DNA from 2 places in the Streptomyces qaidamensis genome. Region 2 is predicted to be linked to the other one. Evidence: predicted binding sites of a transcription regulator. Region 2 holds the regulator's gene; the other holds the start of a gene.
The links. Region 2 encodes HspR, which represses chaperone genes until heat shock. Its sites were predicted from a motif close to TTGAGNNNNNNNNNCTCAA; they were not measured.
Positions count from the first base shown of each region.

Region 1: a site for HspR is predicted at 2,431-2,449, ahead of lon (endopeptidase La). Genes of this name have one in related genera too.

Region 1 covers NZ_CP015098.1:6,068,412-6,072,135, reverse strand. Annotated here, with positions in the region: gene lon (endopeptidase La) at 1-2,408, opposite strand, end outside; gene A4E84_RS27085 (GNAT family N-acetyltransferase) at 2,584-3,243, shown strand; gene A4E84_RS27080 (rhomboid-like protein) at 3,255-3,724, opposite strand, start outside.
Region 2 covers NZ_CP015098.1:4,884,960-4,888,683, reverse strand. Annotated here, with positions in the region: gene A4E84_RS21720 (sugar ABC transporter substrate-binding protein) at 21-1,130, opposite strand; gene A4E84_RS21715 (heat shock protein transcriptional repressor HspR) at 1,410-1,862, opposite strand; gene dnaJ (molecular chaperone DnaJ) at 1,868-3,055, opposite strand; gene grpE (nucleotide exchange factor GrpE) at 3,089-3,724, opposite strand, start outside.

The DNA.
Region 1 (3,724 bases), 1.2 Mb from region 2:
GCCACCGGAACCTCCGGCGTCACACCCGCGGTGGCGGGCGCGAGCGCCAGCTCCAGGACCTGGCGGACGTCGGTGACGGCGTGGACGTCGAGCTTGTCCAGCACCTCCGCCGGGACGTCGTCCAGGTCGGGCTCGTTGCGCTTGGGGATGATCACCGTGGTGACACCGGCCCGGTGCGCCGCGAGCAGCTTCTGCTTCACACCGCCGATCGGCAGGACCCGCCCGGTGAGCGAGACCTCGCCGGTCATCGCCACGTCCGTGCGGACCAGCCGGCCGGACAGCAGGGACGCGAGGGCCGTGGTCATGGTGATGCCCGCGCTCGGGCCGTCCTTGGGGACCGCGCCCGCCGGGAAGTGGATGTGCACGCCCCGGTCCTTGAGATCCGCCACCGGCAGTTCGAGTTCGGCGCCGTGGGAGCGCAGGAAGCTCAGCGCGATCTGCGCGGACTCCTTCATCACCTCGCCCAGCTGACCGGTCAGGGTCAGCCCGGCCGCGCCGGTCTCCGGGTCGGCCAGCGACGCCTCGACGAACAGCACGTCACCACCCGCTCCGGTCACCGCGAGCCCGGTCGCCACGCCCGGCACGGACGTCCGCCGCTCGGCCGGGTCCTGAGCGGACTCGGGCACGTGGTGCGGCCGGCCGATCAGGTCGCGCAGGTCCTCGTCCCGGACGGTGAGCGGCAGCTTCCGCTCGCCCAGTTCGTGCTGGGCGGCGACCTTGCGCAGCAGCCGTGCGACGGACCGCTCCAGGGTCCGCACGCCCGCCTCGCGTGTGTACTCGCCGGCGAGCTTGCGCAGGGCGCCCTCGTCGATGGTCACCTCGTCCTTGTCGAGCCCGGCCCGCTCCAGCTGGCGCGGGAGGAGGTGGTCGCGGGCGATGACGACCTTCTCGTCCTCGGTGTAGCCGTCCAGGCGGACGATCTCCATCCGGTCGGCCAGCGCCTCCGGGATCGCCTCCAGCACGTTGGCGGTCGCGAGGAAGACGACGTCCGACAGGTCCAGCTCGACCTCCAGGTAGTGGTCCCGGAAGGTGTGGTTCTGCGCCGGGTCGAGGACCTCCAGCAGGGCGGCGGCCGGGTCGCCCCGGAAATCCGAGCCGACCTTGTCGATCTCGTCGAGCAGCACGACCGGGTTCATCGACCCGGCCTCCTTGATCGCCCGCACGACCCGGCCCGGCAGCGCGCCGACGTACGTACGCCGGTGGCCGCGGATCTCGGCCTCGTCGCGCACACCGCCGAGGGCGACGCGCACGAACTTTCGGCCCATGGCGTGGGCGACGGACTCGCCCAGGCTGGTCTTGCCGACGCCGGGCGGCCCGACCAGCGCGAGCACGGCGCCGCCGCGCCGCCCGCCGACCACGCCGAGGCCCCGGTCGTCACGCCGCTTGCGCACCGCCAGGTACTCGGTGATGCGTTCCTTCACGTCGTCAAGGCCGGAGTGCTCCGCGTCCAGGACGGCCTGGGCGCCCCGGATGTCGTACGCGTCCTCGGTGCGCTCGTTCCACGGCATCTCTAGGACCGTGTCGAGCCAGGTGCGGATCCAGGAGCCCTCGGGCGACTGGTCGGAGGCCCGCTCCAGCTTGTCGACCTCCTTGAGGGCGGCCTCGCGGACCTTCTCGGGCAGGTCGGCGGCCTCCACACGGGCACGGTAGTCGTCGGACTCCTCACCCTCCTGCTCGCCGTTCAGCTCGCGCAGTTCCTTGCGGACGGCTTCCAGCTGACGCCGCAGCAGGAACTCGCGCTGCTGCTTGTCGACACCCTCCTGGACATCCTTGGCGATGGTCTCGGCCACGTCCTGCTCGGCGAGGTGGTCGCGCAGCTGCTGGGTGGCGAGCTTGAGCCGGGCCACCGGGTCGGTGGTCTCCAGCAGTTCGACCTTCTGGTCGGTGGTCAGGAACGGCGAGTAGCCGGAGTTGTCGGCGAGCGCCGAGACGTCGTCGATGGCCTGGACCCGGTCGACGACCTGCCAGGCACCGCGCTTGCGCAGCCAGGCGGTGGCGAGGGCCTTGTACTCCTTGACCAGTTCGGCGACATGCCCGGGCAGCGGGTCCGGAGCGGTGTCGTCCACACGGGTCCCCTCGACCCAGAGTGCGGCGCCGGGGCCGGTCGTTCCCGCGCCGATGCGCACCCGGCTCCGGCCGCGGATCAGGGCGCCCGGGTCGCCGTCGGCGAGCCGGCCGACCTGCTCGACGGTGCCGAGGACACCGGTGTTCGCGTAGGTCCCGTCGATGCGTGGCACCAGGAGTACCCGGGGCTTTCCGGGCGTTGACCGGGCAGCGGCCTGAGCGGCCTCCACCGCGGCACGGACCTCGGAGTCGCTCAGGTCCAGCGGGACCACCATGCCGGGCAGCACGACCTCGCCGTCGAGCGGCAGCACGGGCAGGGTGAGCGGTGTGGACGTCGAAGCCATGATCTCCCCTTCGGCAGTCAAGTTGAGCTATGCCGACTCAATGCTTGGGCGGGGCCGGATGTTCCCCACCCGCTGTTCGCTGTCAGCGATCACCTGTGACACCGGGAGCAGGAGGACGCGTAAGGTCCCGTCAGTAATAGATGATCACCCATCACGCTCATTACAGGGAGATGGCATGGACCGGACCGTGCAGGCATGGGTGGACGGATGGGTCGTCTCGCGCGGGGCCGCTCCGCCCACGCCCGAGCCGTGGGGCTGGACGATCGACATGGGGATGTACGGGCATGTCACGCGGCACGTGTTCGGCGCGACGGGCGAGGTCCTCGACGAGACGACCGTCCGCAAGGTGGCCGGGACGGTGACCGGGCAGGGCGTGTGGCTGAAGGCGTTCCGGGACCCCTCGGTGGTCGCCGGCTGGCTGGACGGCAACTGGTGGATCGACCCGGAGCCCGGCTACTTGATGACGATCCCGCTGGCGGCGGACGGCGCTCCCGCCGTCCCCGACGGCTACCGGCTGCGCGCGTGGTCGCGCGGAGGAGTGACCCGTGTGATGGTGGCCGCGCCGGACGGCTCCCTGGCGGCACGCGGCCAGATCGCGCCGACGGGCGAGACCGCTGTCGTCGACCAGGTCGAGACGGCCGCCGAGCACCGCCGCAGGGGGCTGGGCAGTCTCGTCATGCGGACGTTGCAGGATGTCGCCGTCCGCCAGGGGGCGCGGACCGGCGTCCTCGCCGGAACGCCTGCGGGGCGAGGGCTCTACGAGGCGCTGGGCTGGACGGTCGCGGCCCCGCTGACCAGCGCCAGGTACGCCCCTCCGGCCGCCTCCGGGAGCTGAGAGCCCCTCGTTCAGCCCCGGGCCGCGCCCAGGCGCGTCGCGTACCACCGCCGGACCAGCGGCCAGGTGGCGATCCCGATGCCCAGGGCGATGAGGTGCCCCCAGTTCGTCATGGGGTCGGCGAAGGCGAGCAGGTCCTGGAGGAGCATCCAGCCGAAGGCGGTCAGCAGCGGCAGGCGCAGCCGGAGCGGCAGCAGACCGGCCAGGGCGCCGATGCCGGCGGCGACGCCGAAGCTGACGCCGTAGTCGAGGCGGTGCAGGGAGCTGCCGGGGAGGTGCCCGGCCAGCACCGCGAACCCCACCGGCACCTCGGTCGCGAGGGTGGCGAGGACGTGCCCGAGCAGGAAGACACCGGCCGTGCGCAGACCCCCGATCCGCCGTTCCAGCGCGGTCAGCACCAGTACGAAGGCGATGGCGAAGGGCGAGGTCACCCCGCCCGCCACCCACAGCGCGCTGCCGATCAACACCAGTTCCGGCGAGC
Region 2 (3,724 bases):
GATGCGCGCCGGGGGCGCGGCTACTTCAGGCCGATGGCCCGGCACGCCGCCTTGTACTCGGCCGTGCAGATGTCCGACAGCTTGTAGATGTCGTCCGCGACCACCGTGTCCTTGATGTTCTCCTTGGTGAGCGCGACCACGGGCACGAGCTGTGCCGGGATGCCCTTGTGGGTGGGGCTGTCGACCTTGTCGCGGGTGAGGGCGGCGAACTGGATGTCGCGCCCCTGGACCTTGGCGACAGCCATCTCCGCGGCGTTCTCCGCCTCCTGCGGGTAGGACTTGTACACGCTCATGTACTGGTCGCCGCTGATGATCCGCTGCACCGCCGGCAGCTCCGCGTCCTGCCCGGTGATGGGCGGCAGGTCGGTCACGCCCGCGGCCTCCAGCGCCTTGACGATGCCGCCCGCCATGCCGTCGTTGGCGGAGTACACCGCCGCGATGTTGCCCTTGCCGATCTTCTGGATCGCTCCGGCCATGTTGGCCTCGGCGTTCTCCGGCTTCCAGTCCTTGGTGTCGAAGGCCGCGGCGATCGTCACCTTGCCGTTCAGCTCGGACATGGCCCCCGCCTTGAACTGCTTGGCGTTCGGGTCCGTCGACGAGCCGTTCATCATGACGATCTTGTCGGAGAGGCTCGCCTTCTCGCCGATGGCCTCCAGCAGGGTGCGGCCCTGGACCTCGCCGACCAGCTCGTTGTCGAAGGAGATGTACGCATCGATCGGGCCCTCGGCCAGCCGGTCGTAGGCGATGACCGGAATGCCGGCTTCCTTCGCCTTCTTCACGCCGCTCGCGATGGCCTTGGAGTCGACGGCGTCCAGCAGGATCACATCGACCCGGTCGTCGATCATCTGCTGCAGCTGGCTCGCCTGCTTGTCCGCGCTCGCCTCGGCGTTGGCGTACTCGACGCGGCCCTTGTCGTTGGTGAGCGACTCGACCTTCGTCTTGATGATCGGGTAGTCGAAGTTCTCGTAGCGCGTGTTGGCCTTCTCCGGCAGCAGCAGGCCGACGGTGATGTCGTTGCCCTTCGCCGGGCTCGCCTCGTCACTGCTCCCCGTCGCGTTGAGCACACCGCAGCCTGCGAGCGTGACGGACATCGTGGCGGCTGCCACGGATATGGAGATACGACGACGCATGCGGGGGCTCACTTCGCGTGTGATTCGGACGTGGGCGCAGTTTTGGTGCCCATGTGACTGAAAAGCCAACGCGGACGCGACCCCAGCGTCAAGCGGAACCACTTAACGAGATGACAACACCACGCTCCGCAGCCGTTGTGAAGACTCTGCGGAATCACCTTCAAGTGGCGTGCACCACGCGGTCATCCATGGGATGCCACACGAAATCGGGGCAAGATGCACCAAGCAGATGAAAAGGGCCGGGAGTCAACTCCCGGCCCTTTCACGTGCGTACGCGCGTCAGTCGGACTGCTGCTGCCGCTTCGGCCGCCACACCACCAGCGCGCTGGTCTGCTGCACCTCCTGGTACGGCACCAGGTCGCGGCGGTACGACGCGTGCACCGCCGCCTCGCGCTGGCGCATGGCCGCCGCAGCGCCGTCTAGCGCGTCCTGCATCTCGGCCAGCCGGGCCTGGAGCGCGGCGACCTGGTTCTCCAGTTCGATGATGCGCTTGATTCCGGCCAGGTTGATGCCCTCGTCCTGCGACAACTGCTGGACGGTGCGCAGCAGTTCGATGTCACGGGCCGAGTAGCGCCGGCCCCGGCCCGCGGTGCGGTCCGGGGACACCAGGCCCAGGCGGTCGTACTGGCGCAGGGTCTGGGGGTGCAGGCCGGACAGCTGGGCCGCCACCGAGATGACGTAGACCGGAGTCTCCTCGGTCAGTTCATACGGGTTGCGCCGACGACCGTCCATCTGACTCATGCTCCCTTCGCGGCCTGGAACAGATCCGCCCGCGGGTCCTCATCCGCGGTCGCCTCGCGATACGCCTCGAGTGCGTCACGAGCCTTCCCCGTCAGGTCCTTCGGAACACTCACCTCCACGGTGACCAGAAGGTCGCCGCGGGTGCCGTCCTTGCGGACCGCGCCCTTGCCCCGGGCGCGCATGGTGCGGCCGTTGGGCGTGCCGGGGGGCAGCTTCAGCGTGACGGGCGGGCCGCCGAGCGTCGGCACCCGCACCTCGCCGCCGAGGGCCGCCTCGGTGAACGTGACCGGGACGGTGACGGTGAGGTTGTCGTCCTTGCGGCCGAACACCGGGTGGGTGTCGACGTGCACGACGACATACAGATCGCCCGCCGGGCCGCCGCGCTCGCCCGGCGCGCCCTTGCCGCGCAGCCGGATCCGCTGGCCGTCGCTGACGCCCGCGGGGATGCGCACCTGCATGGTCCGGGAGGACTTGGCCCGGCCGCTGCCCTTGCAGACCTCGCAGGCGTTCTCCGCGATCAGTCCGCGGCCCTTGCAGTCCGGGCAGGGGTCGGTGAGGGAGAAGCCGCCGCCGCTGCCCCGGGCGACCTGCCCGGTGCCGACGCAGGTCGGGCACACGCGGGGTGTGCCGTTCTTGTCGCCGGTGCCCGAGCAGGCCTTGCAAGGGGACTGCGACGACATCCGCAGCGGGACCGTCGCGCCCTCGATCGCCTCGGTGAAGCTGAGCGTGACCTCGGACTCGATGTCCTGGCCGCGCCGGGGGTGCGTACGCGTCCCCGGGCCGCCCGCGCCACCGCGGTTGAACAGGCCCCCGAAAACGTCACCGAGTCCGCCGCCGAAGCCGCCCGCTCCCTGGCCGCCGCCCTGGGCACCGCCTCCGAAGAGGTCGCCCAGGTCGAAGTTGAAGGAGCCGCCCGCGCCGCCCGGCCCCGGGCGGAAGCCGCCGTTGCCGAAGAGGGCGCGCGCGTCGTCGTACTCCTTGCGCTTCTTGGGGTCGCCGAGGATGTCGTTGGCCTCGGAGATCTCCTTGAAGCGCTCCTCCGCCCTGACGTTGCCCTTGTTGGCGTCCGGGTGGAACTCGCGGGCGAGCTTCCGGTAGGCCTTCTTGATCTCGGCCTCGGTGGCGTCCTTGGGGACGCCGAGGACCTTGTAGTAGTCCTTCTCGATGAAGTCCTTGGTGCTCATCCTCGACGCCCCTCCTTCCCTTCGTCTGTGACGTCAGCCCTCGTCCGGGCCACCGCTCTCCTTGTCGTCGGCGTCGGCGGACTCGTCCGCCTTGACCGTCTGCGCCCCCGGCTGGGGTTCGGCCACGGCCACCCGCGCGGGGCGGATGGTGCGCTCGCCGATCCGGTACCCGGGCTGCAGGATCGCGACGCACGTCGTCTCGGTGACGTCCGGTGCGTAGCTGTGCATCAGGGCTTCGTGGATCGTCGGGTCGAAGGGCTCGCCCTCCTTGCCGAACTGCTGCAGTCCCATCTTCGCCGCGGTGCTCTCCAGCGACTCGGCGACGGACTTGAAGCCGCCGACGAGTTCGCCGTGTTCACGCGCGCGGCCGATGTCGTCGAGTACGGGCAGGAGCTCGGTCAGGAGGTTCGCGATGGCGATCTCCTTGACCGCGATCCGGTCGCGCTCGACCCGGCGGCGGTAGTTCTGGAACTCGGCCTGGAGGCGCTGGAGGTCCGCCGTGCGCTCGCTGAGCGCCGTGCGGGCCTGGTCCAGCTGGGCCACCAGGGCCGCGTCCTGGCCCGTGTCCCCGGCCGGGGCCGCCCCCTCCTCCGCGGAGGGGGAGGCGGCCTTCGGCTCGGCGTCTTCGGAGGTGGCGCCGGAAGGGACGTCGGGCTGCTGCTCGTCGAA